Regions from separate parts of the Variovorax boronicumulans genome, predicted to be linked through region 2. Evidence: predicted binding sites of a transcription regulator. Region 2 holds the regulator's gene; the other holds the start of a gene.

Region 1 (14,992 bases), on a different contig from region 2:
GGGCAGCGCGCCGCTGCGCGACGTGCCGCAGGCGGTGAACGTTCTGCCCGAGCAGCTGCTGCGCGACCAGGGCGCCGTGTCGATGCAGGACGCCCTGCGCAACGTGCCGGGCGTGAGCTTCAACCACGGCGACGGCCAGCGCGACCAGGTCGTGATCCGCGGCTTCAGCGGCATCTCCGACTGGTTCGTGGACGGCGTGCGCGACGACGCGCTGTACTTTCGCGACCTCTCGGACACCGAGCGCATCGAGGTGCTCAAGGGCCCGGCCGCCGTGCTCTACGGCCGCGGCTCCTCGGGCGGCCTGATCAACCGCGTGACCAAGAAGCCCGTGTTCGAGCGCCGCTTCGGCGAGGTCTCGCTGGGCCTGGGCAGCCACCACTACACGCGCAGCACGATCGACCTGAACACGCCCATCGGCGAGAACATGGCCTTCCGCCTGAACGTGGCGGGCGAGCAGTCGGACAGCTACCGCGACCAGCAGTTCACCGACCGCTACAACATCGCGCCCTCGCTGGCGATCAAGTTCAGCCCGCAGACCGACCTGCTGCTGCAGTACACCAACCTGCGCGACCAGCGCCTCACCGACTTCGGCATTCCGGCGCTCAACGGCCGCCCGGTCGACGTGCCCATCGGCGCCTACTACGGCTCGGCGCACGGCAAGCGCGACGACACCGTGACCAGCAAGGTGCAGACCTTCACCGCCACGCTGAACCACCGCTTCAGCGACGCGCTGAGCCTGCGCAACACCACGCGCTATTCGAGCTACCACCTGGACCGCAACAACACGCTGCCCAGCGGCACCACCGACCCGGTGCGCCTGACGGTGGGCCGCACGCGCGGCATCGTCGACCGCGACGAGAGCGGCTGGTTCAACCAGACCGACCTGACCTGGCGCAACGACCTGGGCGGCTTCAAGCAGGAGTGGCTGGTCGGCGCCGAGTTCGGCGTGCAGCGCAAGCGGCTGTTCAGCGTGTCTTCCGCTACAGGAGCGCAGCGCGTGAACCTGTTCAGCCCGGTGGCGGACCCGCTGCCGATCCCGCTGGCCACCTACCTCGCCGACGGCGCGATCCCGAGCAACAGCGAGTTCAAGACCGCGGCCGTCTACTTCCAGGACCAGATCACGCTGGCGCCGCACTGGAAGGCGCTGATCGGCGGGCGCTACGACGTGTTCAAGCAGGACACCAGCTTCGAGCGCAAGCTCGCGCCGCTGGAACGCACCGACCGCAAGTTCAGCCCGCGCGCCGGCGTGGTGTGGCAGCCCGACACGGTGCAGTCGTACTACGTGTCGTACAGCCGCTCATTCCAGCCCTCGGGCGAGAACTTCGCGCTGTCCACCGGCAACATCGACAACGCGCCAGAGATCACCGTCAACAAGGAAATCGGCGCCAAGTTCGACCTGCTCGACGGCGGCCTGAATCTCACGACCGCGCTGTTCAACCTGGAACGCTCGGGCATCAAGAACACCGACCCGAACAACCCGCGCCGCCAGATCAACGTCGGCACGCAGCGCACCAACGGCCTGGAGCTCGCGCTCAACGGCCGCCTGCCGGGCCGCTGGGACGTGAGCGCGGGCTATGCCTACCTCGACGCGAAGATGACCAGGTCGCTCGCCACCGTGAGTTCGCTGCAGCTGCCCGTGGGCGCCGCGATCCCGGTGCAGGGCAAGACCGCCGCGCTCACGCCGCGTCACTCAGCCTTCGTATGGGCCATGAAGGACCTCGGCCACGGCTTCAGCGCCGGCGGCGGCCTGAACTACGTCAGCGCGCGCTACGCCTCGCTGAGCAACCTCGTCACGCTGCCCTCGTACCTGACCGCCGACCTCGCGGCCAACTACAAGACCGAGCGCTACGAGATCGCGCTGAACCTGAAGAACATCGCGAACCGCAAGTACTACGTCTCGGCCCACGGCAGCGTGGACAACCTGATCCTGCCGGGACCGGGGCGCGAGGTGCAGCTGACGCTGCGCGCGAAGTTCTGAGAAGGCCTCAGGTCGCCGCCGCCACCTTGCGCCGTTGCAGCCACGTGACCCACCAGGCGCCCGCCGTGCACAGCACCAGGTAGACGACGGCGACCAGGATGTAGACCTCGACCACGCGCCCGTCGCGTTGTCCCACCTTGCTGGCGGCGCCGAGAAAGTCGTTCAGGCTGATCACGTAGACCAGCGAGGTGTCCTTGAGCAGCGCGATGGTCTGGTTGATGAGCGAGGGCGTCATGTTGCGAAAGGCCTGCGGCAGGATCACGTGCCGCATCGCCTGCCCCGGCGACATCCCCAGGGACTGCGCCGCCTGCATCTGGCCGGCGCGCACGCTGCCGATGCCGGCGCGGATGATCTCGCAGTAGTACGCGGACTCCGCGAGCACGAACGCCACGAGCGCGGCGTAGATCGGCCCGACGCCGAGGTTCGGGTCGCCGGTCACGGCGCGCAGCACCACTGGCATCAGGAAGTAGATCCACAGGATCGTGAGGATCAGCGGGATCGAGCGGAACAGGTTCACGTACCCCGCCACGAGCGCCGCCACCGGCCGCGGCGCGAAGATCCGCGTGATCGCCAGCAAGGTCCCCAGGCCGATGCCCGCGGCCATGGAGGCCGCCACCAGCAGCGCGGTCATCTGCAGGCCCTGCAGCAGGTAGGGCCAGGCGCGCTGCAGGGCGACCCAATCGAAGTCGTAGCCCATCACGCGGCGCCCAGCAGCCCGGGCACGCGCACCCGATGTTCGATGCGGCGCATCAGCACGATCACGCCGTAGGTGATCGCCATGTAGATGAGCGTCGCCACGATGAAGGCCTCGAAGGGATGGGCGCTGAACTCGCTGAGCTGGCGCGTCTGCCCGGTGAGCTCCATGAGCCCGATCGTCAGCGCGACGGCCGAGTTCTTGAACACGTTCAGGAAGTCCGAGGTCAGCGGCGGGATGACGATGCGCAGGGCCTGGGGCAGGATCACGTAGCGGTAGGCCGCCACGGTTCCCAGGCCCATCGCCATGGCCGCCTGCTTCTGGCTGCGCGGCACCGACTCGATGCCCGCGCGCACCTGCTCAGCCGCCTTCGCCGCCGTGTAGAGCGTGAGGCCCACCAGCACGGTGAGGAACTGGTTCGCGGTCGGGTTCATCTGCTTGATCGCATGGCCCCAGGCGGTCGGCAACAGCTCGGGCACCACGAAGTACCAGAGAAACAGCTGCACCAGCAGCGGCGTGTTGCGAAAGCAGTGGATGTACACCGCCGACAGCGTGCGCGCCGTCCGGTGGGGCAGCGTGCGGGCCACGCCGGCGATCAGGCCCAGGCCCAATGCCAGCGTCCAGGCCAGCAGCGACAGCGCGACCGTCCACAGCAACCCGCGCACGAGCATCAGGCCGTACAGGCCCTCCCCCGTGACCGAGGGTTTGAAGAAGATCAACCAATCCCAGGTGTAGTGCATCGCGAAGGGTGCCGGGAGGCGGTTCGGTTCGTGAAGGGGTGGCCGCGTCCGTGCCTTACAGCGGCTGGTCGCTCGGATGGCGCACGAGCTCCTGCATGTCGGGCGACATCGGGAAGTTGACCGTCACGCTGCCCTTCACCGCGATGGGCTTGAGGAAGTACTTCTCGTACAACGCGGTGAACTCGCCCGATCGCATCATCCCGGTGATCACGCCGTCCACGAGTTTCTTGAACGCCGCGTCGCCCTTGCGCAGCATGCAGCCATAGGCTTCCTTCTGCTGCGGCACGCCGACCACCTCCCAGTCCGCCGGGTTCCTGGCGCGGGCGATGTTGCTGAACAGAATGATGTCGTCCTGCGTCGCGGCCACCGCGCGCCCCGTTTCCACGGTGAGGAAGTTCTCGTTGATGTCCTTGGCCAGGATGATCTGGATGCCCCACTTGTTCTTCTCGTTGAGCTGCCGCAGCATGCGCTCCGCCGTGGTGCCCGCGCTGACCACGACGTTCTTGCCGACGAGGTCGGCCCAGTGCTTGATGCCCGAGTTCTTGCGCACCAGCAGCCGCGCGCCCACGACGAAGAAGGTCGTCGAGAACGACACCTGGTTCTGCCGCTCGGCGTTGTTGGTGGTCGAGCTGCACTCCAGGTCGACGGTCTGGTTGGCGACCAGCGGAATGCGCGTCTGCGGCGTGACTTCCAGGGTCTTGACCTCCAGCCGGGCGAGCTGCAGGTCCTTCTTCACCTGGGCGACCACGCGCTGCGAGATTTCCCAGGCGAAGCCGGCCTGCTTGTTGTGGTCGTCCAGGTAGTTGAACGGGATCGAGGCGCCGCGCGTGGCCACCGTGATCGCCCCGGTGTCCTTGATCTTCTTGAGCGTGCCGTCCAGCGGCGATGCGGTCTGCGCGGCAACGCCGGCGCACAGCGCGAGGCCGGCCATGGCGAGGAAGGAACGGATCAACGCGGCGTGAAGGGTCGGCTTGAAAGTCATCGCGGGCTCCAGGTGTCGGGGATCAGAGATCGAAACGCGTGGCGCAGGCGTCCAGCGCGCCCAGCAGCTCGTCGCGCAGGGCCTGGGGGTCGTCCAGGCCGATCGACAGGCGGACGACCGGCCCTTCGACATCGCAGAAATTGCGCCTGGCGAGTTCCTCCGCCGGGTAGAAGGCCGCGATGCTGCGCACGCCGCCCCAGCTGGCGCCGATGGCAAAGCGCTTCAGGCCGGCGAACAGCGCCCGGTAAGCGTCGTAGGGGCAGTCCACGAGCTGCAGCGACATCACGCAGCCGGGCTGCGCGAAATCGCGCGCCCACAGCGCATGGTCCGGCGCGCCGGGCAGCGCCGGAAAGAGCATGCGGCGCACGAGGCGGTGCGCGGCGAGTTGCCCGGCGATCAGGCGCGCGCTGGCGGCCTGGCGCTCCATGCGCACCTGCATCGTGTCCAGGCCGCGAGCCACCAGGAAGCAGTCCTCCGGGCTCACGGCCAGCCCCATCAGCGACTGCAGGCTGCGCAAGGACCGGTACAGGCCTTCGTCCTGGGTGGTGACGCTGCCCATCAGCACGTCCGAATGCCCGCCCATGTACTTGGTGCATGCGTGAATGCACAGGTCGACGCCGTGCGCCAGCGCGGCAAAGCCCAGCGGGCTGGCCCAGGTGTTGTCGATGGCGGTCAGCACGCCACGGGCGCGCGCCACGGCGGTGATCGCCGGCACGTCCTCCACCTCCATCGTCACCGTGCCGGGCGACTCCAGCCAGATGAGCCGCGTGTTCGGGCGCACGAGGCGCTCGATGCCCGCGCCGATGCGCGGCGCATAGAACTCGACCTCGATGCCCAGTGCCTGCAGCCGTTCGACGGCAAAGGACTTGGCCAGGCCGTAGGCGGCATCGGTCATCAAGAGGTGGTCGCCCTTCTGGAGCAGTGCGAGCAGCACGCCGCAGATGGCCGCCTGTCCGGAGGGAAAGACGATGCCGTGCGCGGCGCCGTCCAGCTCGGCGATGCGCGCCTCGAGGGCGCGCTGCGTCGGCGTGCCCGTCGTGCCGTAGCTGAAGCCGTCCGGCAGGCGGGTGCGGCGATGCACGAAATCGTCGAGCGAATCGAAGACGACCGTGGAGGCGCGCCACACCGGCGGCGCCAGGCTGGCGAAGGCGGCGTCTGCAGAGGACGTGCCGGGATGGGAAATGGATGGGTTCACGATGGAAGTCAGTTCGCGGGGGCCGATTCGATGAGCTGCAGCGCATGCTTCATCTGCTCGACGGCCATGGTTTCGAGATCGGTGTAGACCTTCATCTCCACGCCCAGGCGGGTGAAGGTTTCGCGGGCGGTGGCGATCCGGGCCGGGTCCTGGGTCTTGGGGTTGGCCAGTGCCGCCTCGAGGCGCTTGTACTCGCTGGTAAGCAAGGCCGGCTGCTCGCCGAGGGCACGCAGGCCGGCGTTGGTCATCGAACGGATGCGCAGCAGCATCTTCACGTCCGACTGCTCCATCTCGCCCTGCGCCCGCTCCAGCGCCAGCTTGGCGGCCACCGCCTGCGGGCTGTCGGGCTTGCGGGTGGCCGCAAGGGTCTGGAACCTGGCGACGTCGCTGGAAAAGTCGTGCGCCCACACGGGCGCCGCACACGCCAGGACCGTCACTGCAAGCGCTGTTCGAAGGTTCATCTCGCGTCTTTCGGGAAGTGGCTGAAGACACCGACTCTAGGACGCTGGAGATAATCCGGATCGCGCCCGAAATTCTTTCTCCATAAGCGGTTGTTATATGTTGCTCCGAGAGATCGAGGTGTTCCGTTCCGTGATGTCCGTGGGCTCCGCGAGCAAGGCGGCCGCGCTGCTGGGCGTGACGCAGCCGGCCATCAGCCAGTCGCTGCGCAGGCTGGAGGAAGCCGCGGGCTTTCCCCTGTTCCGCCGGCTGCGCGGCCGCCTGCACCCCACGCCCGAAGCGCAGGCCTTGCTGGTCGAGGTCGAGCGCGTCTTCGTGGGCCTGAGCAGCATCGAGCACCGCATGCGCAGCCTCAAGCGCTTCGGCGTCAACACGCTGCGCATGGCGGTGTACCCGGCCTTCGGCCTGAGCTTCGTTCCGCGGGTGCTGTCGCGGCTGGTGGCCGAGCGCGGCGATGCCGACGCCCGCCCGCAGATTTCGCTGCAGGTGCTCAGTTCGCGGGAGGTGCACGAGGCCGTGCTGGGGCGCCAGGTCGACTTCGGGCTGATGGCCGACGAGATGCCGACGACCGGCCTGGAGCACTCCGAATTCGCGCGCTTTCCGGGCGTGGTGGTGATGCATGCCAAGCACCGGCTGGCCCGCGCCAGGACCATCCAGCCGCATCAACTCGCCGAAGAGCCCTTCCTCGCGCTCAACCCGGAAGATGCGTCCCGGCGCCGCCTGGAGCGGGCCCTGGCGGACTGCAACGTCGCGTTGAGCGTGCTGGTCGAGACCCCTTACGCGGCCAGCGTGTGCGAGATGGCCCTGAGCGGCATGGGCATCGGCGTCGTCAACCCGGTCACCGCGCTGGAGTACGCGCAGCGCGGCCTGGCCGTGCGCCCGCTGTCGCTGGAGGTGTCCTTCGCGGGCATGCTGGTGCTGCCGCCGGGACAGCCGCTGTCCGGCCTGGCGGTGCGCGTGCTCCAGCTCATGCGCATCCAGCTGGCCGAAGACCAGAAGGCCCTGGCGGGCCTTCTCAAGCCTCGCGCCAGGTAGCGCCACGCAGGCGCAAGGCGTTGGTGATCACCGACGCCGAACTCAGGCTCATCGCCAGCGCGGCGATCATCGGCGACAGCAGCCAGCCCGTGAACGGGAACAGCACGCCCGCTGCCAGCGGCACGCCCAGGGCGTTGTAGAGGAAGGCGAAGCCCAGGTTCTGCTTCATGTTGGCGATGGTCTGCTCGGAGATGACGCGCGCCTGCGCAATGCCGCGCAGGTCGCCCTTGACCAGCGTCACCTGGGCGCTGTTCATCGCGACATCGGTGCCGGTGCCCATCGCCACGCCCACGTCGGCCTTGGCGAGCGCGGGCGCGTCGTTGATGCCGTCGCCGGCCATCGCGACGATGCGACCCTCGCGCTGCAGCCTGTCGACCAGCGCGAGCTTGTCGGCCGGCTTCACTTCGCCGTGCACTTCGTCGATGCCCAGCTTCGCGGCGACGGCCCGAGCCGTGGTCAGCCCGTCGCCCGTGGCCATGATGACGCGCAGGCCCGAGGCCTTGAGCGCGGCCAGCGCCTCCAGCGTGGTGGGCTTGATCGGGTCCGACACCGCGAGCAGGCCGGCCGCCTGGCCGTCCACCGCCAGGAACATGACGCTCGCGCCCTCGGCCCGCAGGGCCTCGGCCTGCGGCTTGAGCGCGTCGACCCGCACGCGCAGCTGTTCCATGAGCGCCGTGTTGCCGAGCGCCAGCTTCCGGCCGGCCACGGCACCGCTCACGCCGATGCCGCTGCTGGATTCGAACCCCTCGGGCGTGTCCAGCGCCAGCTGGCGCTCGCGCGCCGCCCGCACGATGGCGTCGGCCAGCGGGTGTTCGCTGCCCTGGTCCAGGCTGGCCGCCAGGCGCAGCACCTCGTCGGCCGTGAAGCCCGGCGCAGGCACCGCGCGCTCGAACTGCGGCCGGCCTTCCGTCAGGGTGCCGGTCTTGTCGACGATGAGCGCATCGACCTTGCGGAAGTTCTCGATCGCCGCGGCATCGCGGAACAGCACGCCCTGCGTGGCCGCCTTGCCGGTGGCCACCATGATCGACATCGGCGTCGCGAGGCCGAGCGCACAGGGGCAGGCAATGATGAGCACCGCCACGGCGTTGATGAGGCCGTAGACCCAGCTGGGCTGCGGCCCGAAGAACCCCCAGGCGAAGAAGGTCAGCACCGCGATGGCGATCACCGTCATGACGAAGTAGCCCGCGACCCGGTCGGCCATCCGCTGCATCGGCGCGCGCGAGCGCTGGGCCTGCGCGACCATCTGCACGATGCTCGCGAGCACGGTCTGCGAGCCGACCTTTTCCGACTGCATGACCAGCGCGCCATTGGTGTTGAGCGTCGCGCCGATGAGCTTGTCGCCCACGCGCTTGGTCACGGGCAGCGGCTCGCCGGTGAGCATCGACTCGTCGACCGCGCTGCCGCCTTCGATCACCACGCCGTCCACCGGCACCTTCTCTCCGGGGCGCACGCGCAGCTTGTCGCCGACATGCACGTGGCCGATGGGCACGTCTTCCTCGGTGCCGTCGGCGCCGATCCGGCGCGCCGTCTTGGGCGCGAGCCCCAGCAGCGACTTGATGGCCGCGGAGGTTTGCGAGCGCGCCTTGAGCTCAAGGATCTGGCCCAGCAAGGTGAGCGAAATGATCACCGCCGCCGCTTCGAAGTAGACCGACACGCGCCCCATCGACACGAACGACGCGGGGAACACGCCCGGCGCCACCGTGGCCACGACGCTGTAGACAAAGGCGGCGGCCGTGCCCAGGCCGATCAGGGTCCACATGTTCGGGCTGCGGTTCGCCACCGACTGCACCGCGCGCACAAAGAACGGCCAACCGGCCCACAGCACGATCGGCACGCTGAGCACGAGCTCGATCCAGCTTTGCGTGCCCATCTCGAACCACTGCAGGCGGTGGCCGGCCATGGCGAGCACGGTGACGACAACGCTCAGCGGCAGCGTCCAGAAGAAGCGCCGCTTGAAGTCTTTCAGCTCGGGATCTTCGCCCTCGTCGAGGGTCGGCATCTCGGGCTCCAGCGTCATGCCGCACTTGGGGCAGTTGCCCGGGTGGTCCTGCCGGATCTCCGGGTGCATGGGGCAGGTGTAGACCGTGCCTTGCGCGGCGGGCTGCGCAGGGCCCGCGGGCGCATGCCCGTGCGATGCGTGGTGATCGTGGTGGTCGTGATGACCGTGGGGGTGTCCTGCGTGCCTGGTGGACGTGTCGTTCATTCGCGTTCTCCGACAGGAAAGGGGGAAGCCCTTGAGGGGGAAGCGATCAGTGTCCAGATTGACACGATGTGAAGGTCAAGCCCTGTCGCGCGATACCCTTGAAGAAAAAGCGCCGGCATGGCGGCCGGCGCGTGAAAGACGCGTGCGCATCACGCTCACTTGCCGGCCTTGCCCACCAGCACCGCGCCCTTCATGCCAGCGTCGTAGTGGCCCGGCTGCAGGCAGCCGAAGTCGACCTTGCCGGCCTGGGTGAACTGCCAGACGATCTCGCCGGTCTTGCCCGCGGCCAGCGTGACCATGTTCGGATCGGCGTGCTCCATCTCGGGGTTCTTCTTCATGGCCTCGTAGTGCGCCAGTAGCGCCTTCTCGGTCCCGAGCACGAGCTCGTGCTTCAGGACGCCGGAGTTCTTGACGACGAAGCGCACCGTCTCCCCCTGCTTGACCTTGATGTCCGCCGGCGTGAAGCGCATCGAGTCCGTCATGTCGACCTGGACCGTGCGCGTCACCTTGGCGGCCACGCCAGGCTTGCCGACGGCGGCTTCGGCATCGTGGCCGTGGCCACCGGCATGGGTGCCCGAAGCAAAGGCGCCGGCAGCGGCCAGTGCGGCTCCTGCGGCGAAAACGGTGTTGCGGAAGGTGTGTGTCATGGTGTCCTTGGAGGTTGCCGGGATGCCGCGACTCTAGGAAGCCAAGCCCGTCCACCACCGATCACCCGGATTACAAAAAAGCAATCTGCGCGCGCGACCTCCGCGCATCGGCGACATGAGCAAGGCCTTATTTTGCCCGGGCAAAATATCTCAAAGCGTCCCGGCCGAAGGCACCCGGCCACCCGGTGTTTCCCCGGAAAAGCACGGCGGTGCCGAACGGCGGCAAGGGCGCCGCCCTTGAAAGGTCATCGAATGCCCTTATGATTAGCACTCGCTGCTGACGAGTGCTAACAGCCCTCCCATCCAGTCGACAGGTCGCCGGTTTCTCCGGCGCCCGACCACAAACAAACCCGTTTCTTACCCTTCCAGGAGATGCAATGAAACTTCGTCCTTTGGCCGATCGCGTGATCGTCAAGCGTGTTGACAGCGAAACCAAGACCGCCTCTGGCATCGTCATCCCCGACGCAGCCGCCGAAAAGCCCGATCAGGGTGAAGTCCTGGCCGTGGGCCCGGGCAAGCGCAACGACAAGGGCGAACTGGCCGCACTGACCGTCAAGGTCGGCGACCGCGTCCTGTTCGGCAAGTACAGCGGCCAGACCGTCAAGGTCGATGGCGACGAACTGCTCGTGATGAAGGAAGACGACCTGTTCGCAGTCGTCGAGAAGTAATTCTTCTCCTCCTTTCGATCCCATCCAAATTCAATCCATTCGGAGTTAATTCATCATGGCAGCAAAAGACGTAGTCTTCGGCGGCGAAGCCCGCGCACGCATGGTCGAGGGTGTCAACATCCTGGCCAACGCAGTCAAAGTGACCCTGGGCCCCAAGGGCCGCAACGTGGTGCTCGAGCGTTCGTTCGGCGCCCCCACCGTGACCAAGGACGGTGTGTCCGTGGCCAAGGAAATCGAACTCAAGGACAAGCTGCAGAACATGGGCGCCCAGCTCGTGAAGGAAGTGGCCTCCAAGACCAGCGACAACGCTGGTGACGGCACCACGACCGCCACGGTCCTGGCACAAGCCATCGTTCGCGAAGGTTTCAAGCTGGTGGCTGCCGGCATGAACCCGATGGACCTGAAGCGCGGCATCGACAAGGCTGTCACGGCCCTGGTCGCCGAGCTGAAGAAGGCTTCGAAGCCCACCACCACCTCCAAGGAAATCGCGCAAGTCGGCTCCATCTCGGCCAACAGCGACGAAACCATCGGCAAGCTCATCGCTGACGCGATGGACAAGGTCGGCAAGGAAGGCGTGATCACCGTGGAAGACGGCAAGTCGCTGGACAGCGAACTCGACGTCGTCGAAGGCATGCAGTTCGACCGCGGCTACCTGTCGCCCTACTTCATCAACAACCCCGAGAAGCAATCGGCGCTGTTGGACAACCCCTTCGTGCTGCTGTTCGACAAGAAGATCAGCAACATCCGTGACCTGCTGCCCGTGCTGGAGCAAGTCGCCAAGGCGGGCCGTCCGCTGCTGATCATTGCCGAAGAAGTCGAAGGCGAAGCCCTGGCTACCTTGGTCGTGAACACGATCCGCGGCATCCTGAAGGTCGTGGCTGTGAAGGCTCCTGGCTTCGGCGACCGCCGCAAGGCCATGCTGGAAGACATCGCCATCCTGACGGGCGGCAAGGTCATCGCTGAAGAAGTGGGCCTGACGCTCGAAAAGGTGACGCTGGCCGACCTGGGTCAAGCCAAGCGCATCGAAGTGGGCAAGGAAAACACGATCATCATCGACGGCGCTGGCGCTGCTGGTGACATCGAAGCCCGCGTGAAGCAAGTTCGCGTTCAGATCGAAGAAGCGACCAGCGACTACGACCGTGAAAAGCTGCAAGAGCGCGTGGCCAAGCTGGCCGGCGGCGTGGCAGTGATCAAGGTTGGCGCGGCCACCGAAGTCGAAATGAAGGAAAAGAAGGCTCGCGTCGAAGACGCCCTGCACGCCACCCGCGCTGCAGTGGAAGAAGGCGTTGTGGCTGGCGGCGGCGTGGCACTGCTGCGTGCCAAGCAAGCCGTGGGCGAGTCGGTCAAGGGCGACAACGCTGATCAAGAAGCCGGCATCAAGCTGGTGCTGAAGGCCATCGAAGCGCCCCTGCGCGAAATCGTGAACAACGCCGGCGGCGAAGCCTCGGTGGTGGTGAACGCTGTGCTGGCCGGCAAGGGCAACTACGGCTTCAACGCTGCGAACGACACGTACGGCGACATGCTCGAGCTGGGCATCCTGGACCCGACGAAGGTCACCCGCACCGCACTGCAGAACGCCGCTTCGGTGTCCTCGCTGCTGCTGACGACCGAAGCCATGGTTGCTGACGCACCCAAGGACGAGTCCGGCGCCGGCGGCGGTGGCATGCCCGACATGGGCGGCATGGGCGGCATGGGCGGCATGGGCATGTAATTTCGCTCGCCCCCAGGCTGCGCGGCACTTCGTGTCCGCTACGCCAACCCCCTACCGGGGGCAACACCTGCGGCCCGGCAAAGCCGGTTCCGCGGTGTTTCGCGAAATGAAAAAGCCCCGCTTCGGCGGGGCTTTTTCTATGGGCGCTCGGTATTAGATCGGGCCTATCGGAACTGGTCGCGCAGCGCCATGTAGAGCACCTGGAACCGCGCATGCCGCGTCTTGTGTCCATCGGCTCCTTCGGATGAAGGCTCCAGCGTCTGCTTCACCGGCGGCAGCGTGCACACCTCGGCGACCTCGCCCCCATCGGCCAGCCACGCCAGCCGCGCCGCACCGAGCGCCCCGCCCGTTTCGCTGCCCGCATACAGCGTCAGCGGCACCTGGAAGATGTCGGCCAACAACTGCCCCCACCAGACACTGCGCGCACCGCCGCCCACGAGCGCGACTTCGCGCAGCGGCATGTCGGCCGGCAGGCGCAGCGTGTCGAAGCCATCGCGCAAACCGAAGCTCACGCCCTCGACCACGGCATAGGCGATCTCCGCCGGGCCATGCGCATGCGTGAGGCCGAACAGCACCCCTTGCGCATTCGGGTTGTTGTGCGGCGAACGCTCGCCCGACAGGTACGGCAGGAACAGCGGGCAGCGCGCCCGGTCCGCCAGCGCGACCGACGCCGCGGCTTCGAGCAGCGCCGCCTCGTCCGCGAACTTGAAGGTCTTCGCCGCCCAGCTCACCGCGCTGGCGGCCGAGAGCATCACCGACATCTGGTGCCAGCGCCTGGGCAAGGCATGGCAGAAGGCGTGCATCGCCTGCGCGGGGTTCGGCAGGAAGCGGTCGGTCGAGACGAACACCACGCCCGAGGTGCCGAGCGAGACGAAGCCCTGCCCCGGCTCCACAAGCCCCATGCCGACCGCGCTGGCGGCGTTGTCGCCCGCGCCGCCGGCGATCTTCACGCCCTCGCGCAATCCCCAGCGCGCCGCCAGTTCCGGCTTGAGCAGCGCGGAGACTTCGCTGCCTTCGACCAGCCGCGGCATGTGAGCGCGCGTGAGCCCCGTGGCGGCGAGCAGTTCGTCGGACCAGTCGCGCGCGCCCACGTCGAGCCACAGCGTGCCGGCCGCGTCGGACATCTCGCTGACCGCTTCGCCGCTGAGCATGAAGCGCAGCCAGTCCTTGGGCAGCAGCACGCGCGCCACGCGGGCGAAGACCTCAGGCTCGTGCTCGCGCACCCACAGCAGCTTGGGCGCGGTGAAGCCGGGCATCGCGAGGTTGCCCGCGATCTCGCCCAGGCGCGGCACGGCGCGCGTGAGCGCCTCGCACTGCGCACCGCTGCGGCCGTCGTTCCAGAGGATGGCCGGGCGCAGCACCTCGCCCGCCGCGTCGAGCAGCGTGGCGCCGTGCATCTGGCCCGACAAGCCGATGGCGCGCACCTGCAGCAGCGCCTCGGCGTGCGTGGTGTGCAGCTCGGCCATGACCGCCTCGAGCGCCTGCCACCACTGGGCAGGCGCCTGCTCGGACCACAGCGGTTGCGGCCGGTCGACCGTGAGCGGCGCGCGTGCCACGCCGACGATGCGGTGATCGTCCGCGAGCAGCAATGCCTTGAGCTCGGACGTGCCGAGGTCGAGTCCCAGATACAAGATGGTCTCCCTGATGGCGCCTTCGGAGCGGGCGCGTTCGCCTTGAAAGAAGTCAGCCGAAGCGCGTGTCGGCCTGGCGCCTGAACTCGCTGGGCGTCATGCCCTTGATTTCGAGAAAGCGCCGGTTGAAGTTCGCCACGTTGTTGAAGCCCACCTGGTAGCAGATGTCGGTCACGTAGTGGTCGGTCTGCATCAGCAGGTGGCAGGCGCTGTTGATGCGCACGCGGTTCACGAAGTCGGTGAAGCTGTTGCCGGTCGAGCGGCGGAAGAAGCGGCTGAAGCGGCTCTCGCTCATGCCCAGCTCGGCGGCCACGTCCGACATCGAGATCGAGTCGGTCATGTTGTTGGTGATGCGGTTCACGATGTCGTTGATCTGGTCGACCTGCGCATCGCCGTCGCTGCCCTGCACGCCCTGCATCTGCACGCTCGACAGCAGCCGGTAGTCGGTGCACTGGGCCAGGTCGGCCATGAACTCGCAGAACAGGCCCAGGCGGCGCACGCCGCGCGCGGCCTTGATGGCGTCCCAGTGCGCCAGCGCCTGCGCCGACATGCCGAAGAACTCGATGCCGTGGCGCGCGCGGTCGAGCAGCGGCATCACGTCGCGCAGCTCGGGAATTTCGGCCGCCGCGCGCTCGATGGGTTCGTGGCGGAACTGGATCACGCGGTCGCGCCCGGCGGCGCCTTCTTCGGGCACGTCCAGCGAGATCCAGTTGTGCGGCAGGCGCGGCCCGCACAGCACGAGGTGGCCGGGCTGGAACGGCCCGATCCAGTCGCCGATGAAGGCCTTGCCCGAGGTCTCGGTGATCAGGTGCAGCTCGTAGTCTTCATGGAAGTGCCATCGCACCAGCGGGCTCGGAAAGCCGTGCGCGAGGCAGCGCACCAGGCCGGTTTCTTCCGGGGCCTCGTAGCCCAGCGACGGGGAGCGCGCGAAGTCGCGCTCCAGTTCGGGTTGGCGTTGACGAGGGATCGCGCGTTTGCGGGTGGTCGTGGTCATGGCGGCACGGATCGATCAGGGCCGGGAAGCGACGGCCTCGTTGTCTTCCTGCGAA
Region 2 (14,992 bases):
CGATGGGTGAGCAAGGACGAAGCCCGCGCGCTCGGCTTCTGGAACCCCGAGACGCCCGACGACAACCCGGTGCAGGACGCCGAAGGCCGCGTCGAGATTCCGCGCTGGCGCCATGCGGTGCTCAACATGCCGCATCCGCTGCTCGAGCAGGGCCTCGTGATCCTCGACACGCCCGGCCTGAACGCGATCGGTGCCGAGCCCGAACTCACCGTGAGCCTGATCCCGCAGGCGCATGCCGTCGTCTTCATCCTGGGCGCCGAAACCGGCGTGACCCGCTCCGACCTGTCGATCTGGCGCGAGCACCTGATCACCGGCGACGACAGCCACGACACGCGCTTCGTGGTGCTCAACAAGATCGACACGCTGTGGGACACGCTGAGCACCCCGGCGCAGATCGCGCAGCAGATCGAGCGCCAGCGTGAAGGCGCGGCCCGGCTGCTCGAAGTGCCGCTGGCGCAGGTGCTGCCGGTGTCGGCGCAGAAGGGCCTGCAGGCCAAGATCGGTCATGACGCGGCCCTGCTCGACGCCAGCCGGCTGCCGGCGCTCGAGGCGCTGCTCGGTGAAGGCGTGCTCGGCAAGCGCGAAACCATGCTGCGGCTCGCGGTCGATGCCGGCATGACCGCGCTGCGCACCGAGGCCGAGCGCCTGTTGAAGGTGCGCCAGCGCGACCTGTCGGAGCAGGCGCTCGAACTGCAGGGCCTGCGCGGCAAGAACGTGTCGGTGATCCGCCACATGCGTGCGCGCATCGACCAGGAACACGCTGAATTCGAGGGCAGCAACACCCGCATCCTGGCGCTGCGCTCGGTACAGGGCAAGCTGCTGCGCGAGGTGTACGCGGTGCTCGGGCGCACGGCGCTCAAGGCCGACATGGTCAAGCTGGCCGCGGCGCTCAAGCGTCCCGGCGTCAAGTTCAACGTGCGCAAGGTGTACGGCGAAACCTTCGATGCGCTGCGCAACAACCTGCGCGAAGTGCAGGCGACCACGGCCGAGATCCAGTCGATGCTGCACGCCACCTTCCGCCAGCTCAACGCCGAGCAGGGCTTCACGCTGCAGGCGCCGGCCGAGCCCGACCTGAGCGGCTTCGAGCAGGAGCTGGGCCAGATCGAGCGCAGCCACATCCACTACCTGGGTGTGGGCAACCTGATCAAGCTCGCGCAGGCCGACTTCTGCGACAAGCTGGTGCGTGCGCTGGCCAGCCGGCTGCGGCTGGTCAACGAAGCCGCCATGACCGAGGTCGAGCGCTGGAGCAAGGGCGCGAGCGCGCAGATCGATGCGCAGCTCAAGGAGCGCCGCCGCAACTTCAGCAAGCGCATCGAGGCGATCGAGCGCATCCAGAACGCCGCGGGCAGCCTCGACGACCGGCTGGCCGAGATCGCCGCGCAAGAAAGCCACCTGGCCGCGCTGCAGGAGCGGCTGCACGAGTTCACCTCGCTGATCGCGCAGCACGGCAGCCAGCCGCCTGTCGCGGCCGCCGCCATCGCGGGCGAGCAACTGCGTGCGGCCTGAGCGCACCGCCGCGCGGGCGGCCGTCTCCCCACCTCCGCCGCTGCCTCCCGAATTCGCCGCACAGATCGTGCGCTGGCAGCGCAGCCACGGGCGCAGTGAGCTTCCGTGGCAGAACACGCGCGATCCGTACCGCGTCTGGCTCTCGGAAGTGATGCTCCAGCAGACCCAGGTCACGACCGTGTTGGGCTACTTCGCACGCTTTCTCGAACGTTTTCCCGACGTGGCGGCGCTGGCCGCCGGCACCGAGGACGAGGTGTTCGGCCTGTGGAGCGGGCTGGGCTACTACAGCCGCGCGCGCAACATGCATCGTTGCGCGCAGGAGGTGGTCGCGCGCTTCGGCGGCGCCTTTCCGCACACCGCCGCCGAACTCGTGACCCTGCCCGGCATCGGTCGTTCGACGGCGGCCGCCATCGCGGCCTTCTGTTTCGGCGAGCGCGTGGCCATCCTCGACGGCAACGTGAAGCGCGTGCTGACGCGCGTGCTCGGCTTCGACGGCGACATGTCGTCGGCGGCGCAGGAGCGCGCGCTGTGGGACCTCGCCACGCAGCTGCTGCCGCCGGACGGCCAGCGCGAGGCGGTGGCGAGCTACACGCAGGGCCTGATGGACCTGGGCGCCACGGTCTGCCTGCCGCGCAAGCCCAGTTGCATGATCTGCCCGGTGAACGCGAGCTGCGTGGGCCTGCGCCAGGGCGCGCCCGAGCGCTACCCGGTGAAGACGCGCAAGCTCAAGCGCAGCGCCCAGTCGCTGTGGGTGCTGCTGGCGCGCGATGCCCAAGGGCGCGTGTGGCTGGAGAAGCGGCCCGCCAAGGGCATCTGGGCGGGGCTGCATTGCCTGCCGGTGTTCGACAGCCACGACGACCTGCTCGCGGCCCTGCCGTCGGGCGCGGCGCACGACACGCAGGAACTGCCACCCTTCGTGCACGTGCTCACCCACAAGGACCTGCACCTGCACCCCGTGCTGCTGCAGGGCGTCCAGCCGCAAGGCGAGGGCGCGCGCTGGGTCGAGGCGCAGGAGTGGAGCCGGCTGGGGCTGCCCGCCCCGATGCGCAAGCTGCTGGAAACCGCCGAGGCCTGAGCGGCCTCCGCCGTTAGGCGTCGAGTTCGCGGTGGCGCTTGAGCGCGCCCCAGCGCGCACCGAAGGCGCGTGCCAGTTGCTCGACCAGGAACACCGACCGGTGCTGCCCGCCCGTGCAGCCGATGGCCACCGTCACGTAGCTGCGGTGGTCGCGCGCCAGTGCGTCGAGCCAGTGCGTCAGGAACTGCTCGATGTCGTCGAACATGCGCGCCACATCGTCGTGCTCGCGCAGCCATTCGATCACCGGCTCGTCGCGGCCCGTCAGCGCGCGCAGCGCCGGCACGTAGTGCGGGTTGGGCAGCATGCGCACGTCGAACACGTAGTCGGCATCGAGCGGCACGCCGCGCTTGAAGGCGAACGACTCGAACACCAGCGTCAGCGCGTTCTGCGGCGCCGAGATCAGCCCCTTGATGTAGCTCTGCAGCTGCGCGGGGCGGATGAGGCTGGTGTCGATCACGTCGGCGCCATCGCGCAGGTCGGCCAGCAGCTCGCGTTCGAGTTCGATGGCCTGCACCAGCACGCGATGCTGTTCGGGCACGTCGGTGCGGCTTTCCTGGCGCGAGAGCGGGTGGCGCCGGCGCGTTTCCGAATAGCGGCGCAGCAGCGCGTCGGTGGTCGCGTCGAGGAACAGCGAGCGCAGCGAGACGCCGTCGGCGCGCAGCGCTTCGAGCTGCTGCGGAACGATCGGCAGCGACACGCCGCTGCGCACGTCCATCGCGATCGCCACGCGCGTGGCTTGCTGTTCGTGCTGCAGCGCGATGAAAGCGGTGAGCAGTTCGGGCGGCAGGTTGTCGACGCAGTAGTAGCCGGCGTCTTCCAGCGCGTGCAGCGCCACCGACTTGCCGGAACCCGACATGCCGGTGATGAGGACGAGGTCGAGATTCATGTTCATGGGGCGGTCGCCGGCGTCTTGTGGCCCAGCATTTCGCGCGCATGGGCCAGCGAGGTGGCCGACACTTTTTCGCCGCCCAGCATGCGGGCGATTTCGCGGGCGCGATCGTCGGCCGCGAGGCGCGACACGCCGCTTTCGGTGCGCGGGCCGTCCGTGCCGGCCGCCGTGGTCTGGCGCTTGGCGACCACGAGGTGGTGGTCGGCGCAGGCCGCCACCTGGGGCAGGTGGGTCACGGCGAGCACCTGGCGGTCGCGGCCGAGCTGCTTCATGAGGCGGCCCACGGTTTCGGCCACCGCTCCGCCCACGCCTGCATCGACCTCGTCGAAGATCAGCGTCTGCGCGGCGCCCAGTTCGCTGGTCGTCACGGCGATGGCCAGCGCGATGCGCGAGAGCTCGCCGCCCGAGGCCACCTTGCCGATGGCGCGCGGCGTGCTGCCGGCGTGGCCGGCCACCAGGAACGAAATTTCTTCGAGGCCGGCGCGGCCGGGCTGTGCCAGCGGCTGCAGTTCGACGTCGAAACGCCCGCCCTGCATGCCCAGGCCCTGCATCGCATGCGTGACGGCCTGGGCCAGGCGCGGCGCGGCCTGCTTGCGGATCTTGCCGAGGGCCTTGGCTTCCTTCATGTAGGCCTGCTGGGTGTTCTGCTCGGCGCGCTCCAGACCTTCGAGGTCGCTTTGCGCGTCGAGCGCCTGCAGCTCGGCCTGCCAGCCGGCCAGCAGCGCGGGTAGCTCGGCCGGCGTGCGCTTGTAGCGGCGCGCGAGCGACATCCACAGGCCCATGCGCTCGTCGAGTTCGGCGAGGGTCTTGGGATCGGTGTCGGTGTCGCGCAGGTAGCCGTGCAGCGAGTGGGCCGCGTCCGAGGCCTGCGCCACGCAGGAGGCCAGCACCTCGCCCAGCGTACGGAATTCGGGCTCGATGTGCTCGCAGTTCTGCAGCAGCGTCGCGGCGCGCGTGAGGGCGGCGAGGGCGCCGTTGTCGTCGTCTTCGAGTGCCTGGCTCGCGCCCTGGGCGGCGTCGATGAGCGCCTGCGCGTTCGAGATGCGCGAGTGATGGGCCGAGAGTTCGTCCCACTCGTCGGCGCCCGGCGCGAGCTTGGCGACTTCGGAGATCTGCCATTGCAGCCGTTCGCGCTCGCGCTGCAGCGAGTCTTGCGCCGAGCGTGCGTGCTCGAGTGCCGAGAGCGCCTGGCGCCAACTCTGCCAGGCGGCGTCGAGCGCGTCGGTGCGCGCGCCGGCGTAGGCGTCGAGCAGGCCGCGCACGGCCTCGGGGCGGGTCAGGCTCTGCCAGGCGTGCTGGCCGTGGATGTCGAGCAGGCGGTCGCCGAGTTCGCGCAGCTGCGTGGCGGTGGCGGGGCTGCCGTTGATCCAGCCGCGGCTGCGTCCCTGCAGGTCGACCGTGCGGCGCAGCAGCAGGCCGTCGCCCGCCTCGAAGCCGCCTTCGTCGAGCCAGCCGGCCAGCGCCGGGTCGGCGTCGAACTCGGCGCTCACGTCGAGCCGCTCGGCGCCTTCGCGCACGGCGCCGGCGTCGGCGCGGTTGCCCAGCGCCAGCTGCAGCGCGTCGATCAGGATGGACTTGCCGGCGCCGGTTTCCCCGGTCAGCACCGTGAAGCCGGCAGACAGGTCGAGTTCAAGGGACCGCACGATCACGAAGTCGCGCAGTGCGATGCGTCGCAAAGCCATCTCAGTTCGTCCTCAAGCTGGGGGCGTGGTCCTTCATCAGGAGCCCCCTTCGTTCCAATGGAGTTTTTTCCGCAGCGTGTCGAAGTAGCTCCAGCCGCGCGGGTGCAGGAAGCGCACCCGGAAGTCGGAGCGGCGCACCACCACGCGGTCGCCGATGGCGAGCGAGGCGAGCGACTGCATGTCGAAATTGGCGCTGGCGTCGCGCCCGCTCACCAGCTCGATCACGATCTCGTCGGCGTCGGGCAGCAGCACGGGGCGGTTGGACAGCGTGTGCGGCGCGATCGGCACCATCACCCAGCCCGGCACCGCCGGATGCAGCAGCGGCCCGCCGGCCGACAGCGCGTAGGCCGTCGAGCCCGTGGGCGACGCGATGATCAGCCCGTCGGCGCGCTGGTTGGCCACGAAATGGCGGCCCACCGACACGCGCATCTCGACCATGCCCGAGGTGGCGCCGCGGTTGACCACCACGTCGTTCATCGCGAGCGCGTCGAACACCACGGCCTCGTCGCGAAGCACCTGCGCGTGCATCAGGCTGCGGTGGTCTTCTTCGTATTCGCCGGCCAGCATCGGGATCAGCGTGGCCTGGTAGTTGTCCAGCGGAATGTCGGTGATGAAGCCCAGCCGCCCGCGGTTGATGCCGATCAGCGGGATGCCGTAGCACGCGAGCTGCCGGCCGATGCCGAGCATGGTGCCGTCACCGCCGACCACGAGGCCGAGGTCGCAGCGCTGGCCGATTTCTTCGACCGACAGCGCCTGGTAGCGCGGGTGGGGCGGGGCGTCGGTGTCCTCGCAGGACGAACGCTCCACGAACACCGTGCAACCCTGCGATTCGAGGAAGGCGCCGATGCCCTCCATCACGCCGTCGCGCGCATCGGCTTGCGCCCGGGCGCCGGAAGCCTGGTATTTGCCGATCAGGGCGACGTGACGAAAGCGTGAGGTCATAGCTCACAAATTACAACACTAAAATCTTGCAATGCTGGACGACCGTGCCAAGTTGCTGTTGAAGACGCTGGTCGAGCGTTACATCGCCGATGGGCAACCCGTCGGATCGCGCACGCTCTCGCGTTCGGCGGGGCTGGATCTCTCGCCCGCGACCATCCGCAACGTCATGTCCGACCTCGAGGCGCTGGGGCTCATCGCCAGCCCTCACACCTCGGCCGGACGCGTGCCGACCACGCGCGGCTACCGGCTCTTCGTCGACACCATGCTGACCGCGCAGCGCGAGCAGATGAGCACGCCAAGCCTGGCGGCCGACCAGCCGCAGAAGGTGATCGCCAATGCCGCGCACCTGTTGTCGAACCTGTCGCAGTTCGTGGGCGTCGTGATGGCGCCGCGGCGCGTCTCGGTGTTCAAGCAGATCGAATTCTTGCGTCTGTCGGAGCGGCGGCTGCTGGTGATCATCGTCTCGCCCGACGGCGACGTGCAGAACCGCGTGATCTTCCCGGAATCCGACTACTCGCAGTCGCAGCTGGTCGAGGCCTCGAACTACATCAACGCGCACTTCGCGGGCCTGACGATCGAGCAGGTGCGTGATCGCCTGCAGTCCGAGGTCGAAAAGCTGCGGGGCGAAATCGCCGCGCTGATGCAGGCGGCGGTGCAGGTCAGCTCCGAAGTGCTCACCGATGCGCAGGCCGACGACGTCGTGATTTCGGGCGAGCGCAACCTGCTGTCGGTGACCGATTTTTCCAGTGACATGGGGCAGCTGCGGCGCGCCTTCGATCTGTTTGAAGAGAAGGCGCAGCTGATGCGGCTGCTCGACGTGTCGAGCAAGGCCGAGGGCGTGCGCATCTTCATCGGCGGCGAAAGCCAGGTCGTGCCCTTCGAGGAGCTGTCCATCGTCAGCGCCAACTACGAGGTCGACGGCCAGGTGGTCGGTACGCTAGGCGTGATCGGCCCGACCCGCATGCCGTACGACCGCATGATCCAGATCGTCGACATCACGTCGCGGCTGGTGAGCAACGCGCTGAGCCACCGCAAGTAAGCGGCCGCGCGCGGCGCATAGAATCGGGCCCGCGTGGGCCGTTAGCTCAGTTGGTTAGAGCAGCGGACTCATAATCCGTTGGTCGAGTGTTCAAGCCACTCACGGCCTACCACCACACATTCCCCCTCTGTAGACACTCCGACGAAGGCCGCATTGCGCGGCCTTTTTCCTTGCAGCTGTGAGGGCGCGAGCGAGGCCTGCGGCCGCCGCCGATTTCACCTACGGCAAACACAGGATTCCTTCAGGTTGCAATGCAACATCGAAGGCAGAATGCACCATTTGAGTGCAAATGTAACGAGCCGGGTGATCCCTGCGCGCGCCGCACTGCGATTCCCGATGGCCATGACCCCGCTTTTCAAGCTCCTGCTTCCGATGTCCCTGCTCGCGCTCGCTGCATGCGGCGCCAAGCAGGCCTCCACCACCGATGACGCGCCGCCCGAAGTCGGCGTGGTGGCGCTGCACGCCAGCGACGTGGCCGTGCACACCGAGCTCGCGGGCCGCACGGCCGCCTACCGCGTCTCCGAGGTGCGGCCGCAGGTCAACGGCATCGTGCGCAAGCGGCTGTTCGAAGAGGGCGGCATGGTCCGCGCGGGCCAGGTGCTGTACGAGATCGAGCCCGGCCCGTTCGAGGCCGCGCACGAGCAGGCGCAGGCCGCGTTGGCCACCTCGCAGGCCACCATCGCCAGCCTGCGCGGCAAGGCCGATCGCTTCGGTGAACTGGTCAAAGCCAATGCCGTGAGCAGGCAGGAGCACGAAGAGGCGCAGGCGGCGCTGGTGCAGGCGCAAGCCGGCGTGAAGGCCGCGCAGGCGGCCGTGAAGGCGGCGCGCATCAACCTCGACTTCACGCGCATCACCGCGCCCATCGCGGGACGCATCGGCCGCTCCGCCGTGACCGAAGGCGCGCTCGTGGCGCCGGGCCAGACGATGGCGCTGGCCACGATCCAGCGGCTCGACCCGATCTACGTCGACGTCGTGCAGTCGAGCCTGGCGTTGACGAAGCTCAAGCGCCGCTTCATTTCGGGCGACATGGCGCCGGCCAGCACCCAGGTCCGCCTGCGCATGGAAGACGGCCTGCCTTACCCGCATGCCGGCACGCTGAAGTTCTCCGAAGTGGCCGTCGACGAGGCCACCGGCTCGGTCACGCTGCGCGCGGAATTCCCGAACCCGCAAGGGCTGCTGCTGCCGGGCATGTACGTGCGCGCGCAGGTCGAGTCCGGCGTGGAGCGCCAGGCCATCCTGGCGCCGCAGCGCGGCGTGGCCCGCAACGAGAAGGGCGAGCCGACCGCGCTGGTGGTGGCGGCCGACAACAAGGTCGAGCTGCGCGCGCTCGAAGTGCGCAGCACCGAGGGCGAGCACTGGGTCGTGACCCGGGGCCTGCGCGAGGGCGACCGCCTGGTGGTCGACGGCCTGCAGCGCGCGCGCCCGGGCGAAAAAGTGAAGCCGGTGCCGGTGTCCACGGCGGGCGCATCGTCCGCTGCTGCGCCTTCTCCGGCCGATTGACGAGAAACCGCAAGCTCCCGTGATCGCTCATTTCTTCATCCAGCGGCCCGTCTTCGCATGGGTCATTGCCATCCTCATCATGCTGGCCGGCGGCGTGGCCATTCGCACGCTGCCGGTGTCGCAGTACCCGGACATCGCGCCGCCGACCGTGGTCGTGTCGGCCAACTACCCCGGCGCCTCGGCGCAGGCGGTGGAAAACAGCGTGACGCAGGTGCTCGAGCAGCAACTCAAGGGCATCGACGGCCTGATGTACTTCAAGTCGACCAGCAGCGCAGCCGGCTGGGCCGAGATCAACGTCACCTTCCGCCAGGGCATCGACCCCGACACCGCACAGGTGCAGGTGCAGAACAAGGTCAGCCAGGCCACCAGCCGCCTGCCGCAGGCGGTGCAGCAGCAGGGCGTGACGGTCGCCAAGTCGCAGAACAACTTCCTGCTGATCGTGGCGCTCTACGACGAGACCGGCCAGCGCACCGACACCGACATCGCCGACTGGATGGCCAGCAACCTGCGCGACCCGATCAGCCGCGTCGACGGCGTGGGCTCGGTGCAGGCCTTCGGCGCGGCGTACGCCATGCGCATCTGGCTCGACCCGCACCGGCTGGCCAGCTACCAGCTGATGCCGTCCGACGTCACGGCTGCCATCACCGCGCAGAACACGCAGGTGTCGGTGGGCGAGATCGGCGCGCGGCCGTCGGCGCCGACGCAGCACCTGAACGCCACCGTCACCGCGATGTCGCGGCTGCAGACGCCCGACCAGTTCAAGGCCATCGTGCTCAAGACGCAGGCCGACGGCGCCGTGGTACGGCTGGGCGACGTGGCACGCGTGGAGATCGGCAGCGAATCGTATGCCGAGACCACACGCCTGAACGGGCACCCGGCCGCGGGCTCGGCCGTGATGCTGGCGCCCGGCGCCAACGCGCTGACCACCGCCCGCGCGGTGAAGGCGCGCATCGCCGAGCTCGAACGCTCGCTGCCCGCCGGCTTGCGCGTGGCCTACGCGGAAGACACGACGCGCTTCGTCAAGATCTCGATCCAGTCGGTCATCCGGACGCTGCTGGAGGCCATCGCGCTGGTGGTGGTCGTGATGTTCCTCTTCCTGCAGAACTGGCGCGCCACGGTCATCCCGGCCATCACCGTGCCGGTGGTGCTGCTGGGCACCTTCGGCGTGCTGGCGGCCTTCGGCTACTCGATCAACGTGCTCACGCTGTTCGGCATGGTGCTGGCCATCGGCCTGCTGGTGGACGACGCCATCGTGGTGGTGGAGAACGTCGAGCGCGTGATGCACGAAGAGGGGCTCGATGCGAAGGCCGCCACGATCAAATCGATGAAGGAAATCACCGGCGCGCTGGTCGGCATCGCGGTGGTGGTGTCGGCGGTGTTCCTGCCCATGGCCTTCTTCGGCGGCTCGGTGGGGGTGATCTACCGGCAGTTCTCGGTGACCATCATCGCGTCGATGGTGCTGTCGGTGGTGGTGGCCATCGTGCTCATCCCGGCGCTGTGCGCGCGCTTCCTGAAGGCCGGCGTGCCGCCGCGCACGCGCGGCTTCCTGGGCGCGTTCAACCGCCGCTTCGACGCCGCGCAGGGCCGCTACGTGGGCGTGCTGGGCCGCATCCTGCGCAAGCCGCTGCGCTTCACGGCGGTGTACGTCGCCATCGTGGCCGGCATGGGCCTGCTGTACCTGAGCCTGCCCGGCGGTTTCCTGCCGGAAGAGGACCAGGGCAGCGTGATGGTGATCGCGACGCTGCCGGCCGGCGCCACTTCGGGCCGCACCGACGAAGTGAACCGCGCCATCGAAAAGCACTTTCTCGAGACCGAGAAGGACACGACCGACACCATCTTCACGCTTACCGGCTGGAGCTACAGCGGCTCGGGGCAGAACATGGGCATGGCGTTTGTCTCGCTGAAGGACTGGTCCGAGCGCGCCAGTGCGGACAAGCGTGCGCACGCCATCGTCGAGCGTGCCGGCAAGGCGCTGGCCAAGCAGCAGCGCGACGCCGAGGTCTTCGGCATGGTGCCGCCGCCCATCGAAGGGCTGGGCGAGTCCAACGGCTTCGAGTTCTGGCTGCAGGACACCTCGGGCATGGGCGCCGAGCGGCTGTTGCAGGCGCGCGAAAAGCTGGTGCGCGAGGCCAACAAGGACCCGCGCCTGCAGTCGGTGCGCGCCAACAGCGTGGCCGGCACGCCGCAGCTGCAGGTCGACATCGACCAGCTGAAGGCCTCGGCGCTGCGGCTGTCGCTGGACGACGTGAACACCACGCTGGGCATTGCCTGGGGCGGTAGCTACGTCAACGACTTCATCGACCGCGGCCGCGTGAAGCGCGTGTACGTGCAGGCTGATGCGCCGTACCGCTCGGCGCCGGACGACATCGGCCAGTGGTTCGTGCGCGGCAGCACGGGCGCGATGACGCCGTTCTCGGCCTTCGCCACCACGCGCTGGTCGCAGGGCGCCTCGCAGCTGGAGCGCTACAACGGCCTGTCCGCGGTGCAGATCCAGGGCGCGGCCGCGCAGGGCACCAGCTCGGGCACGGCCATGGCGGCCATCGAGACCCTCGCGAAGAAGCAGAGCGGCACGGGCCAGGCCTGGAGCGGCCTGTCGTACCAGGAGCGGCTGTCGGGCGGGCAGGCGCCGCTGCTGTTCGCGCTGTCGATCCTCGTGGTCTTCCTGTGCCTGGCGGCGCTGTACGAGAGCTGGTCGGTGCCGGTGTCGGTGATGCTGGTGATTCCGCTGGGCGTGCTCGGCGCGGTGATCGCGGCAGCGCTGCGCGGGCTGTCGAACGACATCTACTTCCAGGTCGGCCTGCTCGCGACCATCGGGCTGTCGGCCAAGAACGCGATCCTGATCATCGAGTTCGCGGAGGCCGCGCTGCGCCGTGGCGTGCCGCTGCTCGAAGCGGTGGCCGAAGGCGCGCGCCTGCGGCTGCGGCCGATCCTGATGACCTCGCTGGCCTTCTTGGCGGGCGTGATCCCGCTGGCGGTGGCCACCGGCGCGGGCTCGGGCAGCCAGGTCGCGATCGGCACCGGCGTGTTCGGCGGCGTGCTCGCGGCGACAGCACTGGGCATCTTCTTCGTGCCGCTGTTCTATCTGCTGGTGAAGCGCGTGGCCGCACGGCTGATGGGGCACAAGGCGGGCGGCGAACAGGTGGCTTGAGGCCATCGCATCGCAAGGCCGTGAAGCTTTTTTGAAGGCCTCGCCGGAACAGCGCTTTCGGCGGGGTAGAATTCAAGGCTGCGCGGCTGTAGCTCAGTTGGATAGAGTACTTGGCTACGAACCAAGGGGTCGTGGGTTCAATTCCTGCCAGCCGCACCATCTCTCGAATAGCCTGGAAGAGTTTCTCTTCCAGGCTATTTTCGTTTGGGGCCCTCGCACAGAGGGTTTTGCTGCCCGCATTCGCTGCGCGGCAAGCGCCCACAAAAAAGCCGCCCGAGGGCGGCTTTTTGACGTCGATACGGACAGCTGCCAGGCCAGACCTGCGCAGCGTCGCATCAAGCGTCTTACTTCTTCTTGGCGACGGCCTTCTTGGCGGGAGCCTTGGCGACGACTGCCTTCGAGACAGCAGCCTTGGTGACAGCAGCTTTCTTGGGAGCGGCGGCCTTCTTGGCAGCGGGTGCAGCAGCGGCCTTTTCAGCCTTGCGCTTGGCGGCCTTCGGGTCGATGGCGGCCTTGAAGGCAGCGCCGGCGACGAACTTCGGCACCTTGGTGGCGGCGATCTTGATCTTGGTGCCGGCCTGGGGGTTAAAGCCCGAGCGTGCAGCGCGTGCGACTTGCTTGAAAGTACCGAAGCCGACCAGCTGGACCGAATCGCCCTTCTTCACGGCAGCGACGACGCTGCTGGTGATCGTTTCGAGGACGCGTGCGGCCTCGGCCTTGCTCAGGTTGTGGGTGGTGGCGATCTTCTCGACCAGTTCGATGCGGTTCATTCAGTATTCCTTGGATGGTATGGCGCCGTGTTGCCTACGGCGGCCCAGGCTTATTCCGGGCGGGGCGGAGTGTACCGGGTCGGAAGGGCCTCTTTGAAACGGCATGGGCCGGATGCGTTGCAACAAGCCCCATTGCAGGCTGCCGTCGTCCGTATTTTCAGCTTTCGATCACAAAGGTTGGGGAGGGCGAAAAAACACGCTATAATCGAAAGCTGTGCGGCTGTAGCTCAGTTGGATAGAGTACTTGGCTACGAACCAAGGGGTCGTGGGTTCAATTCCTGCCAGCCGCACCACTCTTCAAGGGTTAGCTCGTTTTTCGAGCTAACCCTTTTTCTTTGGCCGGTCATTGCGCCGCGCTCGCATCAAGGTCGCGTCGGTCGCGCGTCTTTCCAGAGGCCTGCCCGCTTGGCCTTCGCTTCTTCCTCCGCGAATTCGTACTGCCCGCGTTCCTGGGGTGACAGGCGTTGTGCCTGTACGGGCTGCCAGCGTGCCAATCCGACGGTCAGCAGTGCCAGGCCTGGGTCGAGCGTTCGTGGGCCATGGGGTGCCGAATCCGGCGTCACCATCACGCGGCAGATGCGCTCGCGGGCATGGGACGTGGAAGCGTCGCAGTCGACGTCCGCTGGCTTCAGGCGAACCATGTCGTGCATCTTCTGCCGGGCCTGCTCGGCGAAGGGCTGCCCGGGCTTCGGCGCCTCGATGCCCTGCAGGCGCACGCGGCGCCACGCACTGGCGCTGGCCGCGTCGCCGCAGCGGGCGGTGAGGGTGTCGCCGCTGTGGATGCTCACGACAAAGCAGGTCTGCGTCCTGGCGTGGGTGTCGAAGGGAAGAAAGCCCAGTGCGGCAGCAAGGACCGCGAGAGCGTACAAATGAAGCCCCGCCGAAGCATGGCGACGGCAGGGGAAATGTCCGGTGGCGATCACGGGGGCTCCTGTCTCCTAGCATTGCGGTTGCGGCAAACTCACCGGCTTGTAGGGCGCGGCAAGGGCGCCCAGTATTTCCGATTTGAAGGGCTCTGCATTGAACAAGGCATTCACCAAGGAGTCGGACGCCGATGCGGACGACGACGATGACGGCGCAGGCGGCGCCGCACCCGCGCTGCCGGCGGGCAGCAAGAACTACATCACGCCCGAGGGCTACGCGCGCCTGCGCGACGAGCTTCTGCAGCTGATGGACGAGGAGCGCCCCAAGGTCGTCGAGGCCGTGCACTGGGCCGCGAAGAACGGCGACCGCTCCGAGAACGGCGACTACCTCTACGGCAAGAAGCGCCTGCGCGAGATCGACCGGCGCATCCGCTTCCTCGGCAAGCGGCTCGAGATCGCGGAGATCACCGACCCGTCGGTGCACCACGGGCGCGACCAGGTCTTCTTCGGCGCCACGGTCCGCTATGCCGACGAGACCGGCGAGGAGCGCAGCGTCACGATCCTCGGCATCGACGAGGCCGAGAGCGCCAAGTCGGAGGTCAGCTGGATTTCCCCGATCGCGCGTGCGCTGCTCAAGGCGCGCGAGGGCGACGTGGTGAAGCTCGTGACGCCCGGCGGGGCGCACGAGGTGGAGATCCTGTCGGTGAGCTATCCGGCGCCGCGCACGCCGGCGAACTGACGAAGAAGGTCAGGGCGCCGGAATCGTCCGCGCCGCGGTCAGCACCGACGCAGTCCGGCGCGCGGCGCGCAGCACGGCATCGAGGTGCGTGCGGTCGCGCACCGCGATCACGAAGCGCAGGTCGGTCGAATCCTGCGGGGTCTCGTCGGCCATTTCCACGTGCGTGATGTCGGCCTCGGCATCGGCCAGGGTGGCCGCCACGCGGGCCAGCACGCCCTTGTCGTTGCGCACGGTGATGACCACGCCGGTCTCGAAGGCGCGCGTGGGTTCGTCGGCCCATTCGACCGCGAAGAAGCGCTCGCTGTCCTTGTTGCGCAGGCGCTGGCCCACGCCGCAGTCGTCGGTGTGCACTACAAGCCCTTCGCCGTGCCCTAGGTAGCCGACGATCTGGTCGCCGGGAATGGGTCGGCAGCACTGGGCGAAGCGCACGGAAGAGTTCTCGCTGCCATCGAGCGTCACCGCGCCTTGCGACACCGCCTCGTGCGAGGTGAAGCGCTCGCGGCTCAGGAGGAGGGCGTCGGGGCGCTCGCCGATCTCGGCCAGCAGCGCCATGAGCCGCTTGGCGACGATGCTCGCGATGCGCTTGCCCAGGCCGATGTCGGTCAGCAGCTCGGCGCGGGTGCGGTTGCCGGTGAAGCGCAGCAGCTTCTCCCACAGCGCCTGGTGTTCGTCGTCTTCCTCGGGCAGCTTGCCCAGGCCTTCGGCGCGCAACGCCTGCGCCAGCAGTTTCTCGCCCAGGCCTTCGGACTCGGCATGCGCCAGCGTCTTCAGGTAGTGGCGAATCTTGGAGCGTGCCCGGCCGGTGCGCACGAAGCCCAGCCACGCGGGGTTGGGCGTGG

What was found. The regulator HrcA, encoded in region 2, represses chaperone genes, less so after heat shock. The targets are predictions, from matches to a motif close to TTAGCACTCNNNNNNNNNGAGTGCTAA.
Region 1: a site for HrcA is predicted at 10,198-10,224, ahead of VHAB30_RS20520 (co-chaperone GroES). Genes of this name have one in related genera too.

What each region holds. Positions count from the first base shown of each region.
Region 1 is NZ_BKDH01000002.1:122,718-137,709, forward strand. It holds gene VHAB30_RS20475 (TonB-dependent receptor) at 1-1,978, shown strand, start outside; gene VHAB30_RS20480 (amino acid ABC transporter permease) at 1,986-2,675, opposite strand; gene VHAB30_RS20485 (amino acid ABC transporter permease) at 2,675-3,412, opposite strand; gene VHAB30_RS20490 (transporter substrate-binding domain-containing protein) at 3,468-4,394, opposite strand; gene VHAB30_RS20495 (trans-sulfuration enzyme family protein) at 4,417-5,589, opposite strand; gene VHAB30_RS20500 (hypothetical protein) at 5,598-6,050, opposite strand; gene VHAB30_RS20505 (LysR substrate-binding domain-containing protein) at 6,148-7,083, shown strand; gene VHAB30_RS20510 (copper-transporting P-type ATPase) at 7,064-9,286, opposite strand; gene VHAB30_RS20515 (cupredoxin domain-containing protein) at 9,442-9,933, opposite strand; gene VHAB30_RS20520 (co-chaperone GroES) at 10,311-10,601, shown strand; gene groL (chaperonin GroEL) at 10,657-12,312, shown strand; gene xylB (xylulokinase) at 12,477-13,943, opposite strand; gene VHAB30_RS20535 (AraC family transcriptional regulator) at 13,996-14,937, opposite strand; gene VHAB30_RS20540 (carbohydrate kinase family protein) at 14,953-14,992, opposite strand, start outside.
Region 2 is NZ_BKDH01000001.1:103,877-118,868, forward strand. It holds gene VHAB30_RS00535 (dynamin family protein) at 1-1,506, shown strand, start outside; gene mutY (A/G-specific adenine glycosylase) at 1,547-2,581, shown strand; gene rapZ (RNase adapter RapZ) at 2,595-3,467, opposite strand; gene recN (DNA repair protein RecN) at 3,470-5,152, opposite strand; gene VHAB30_RS00555 (NAD kinase) at 5,189-6,094, opposite strand; gene hrcA (heat-inducible transcriptional repressor HrcA) at 6,126-7,133, shown strand; tRNA gene VHAB30_RS00565 (tRNA-Ile) at 7,169-7,245, shown strand; gene VHAB30_RS00570 (efflux RND transporter periplasmic adaptor subunit) at 7,506-8,633, shown strand; gene VHAB30_RS00575 (efflux RND transporter permease subunit) at 8,653-11,781, shown strand; tRNA gene VHAB30_RS00580 (tRNA-Arg) at 11,864-11,940, shown strand; gene VHAB30_RS00585 (HU family DNA-binding protein) at 12,126-12,551, opposite strand; tRNA gene VHAB30_RS00590 (tRNA-Arg) at 12,768-12,844, shown strand; gene VHAB30_RS00595 (thermonuclease family protein) at 12,914-13,474, opposite strand; gene greB (transcription elongation factor GreB) at 13,572-14,153, shown strand; gene VHAB30_RS00605 (RelA/SpoT family protein) at 14,163-14,992, opposite strand, start outside.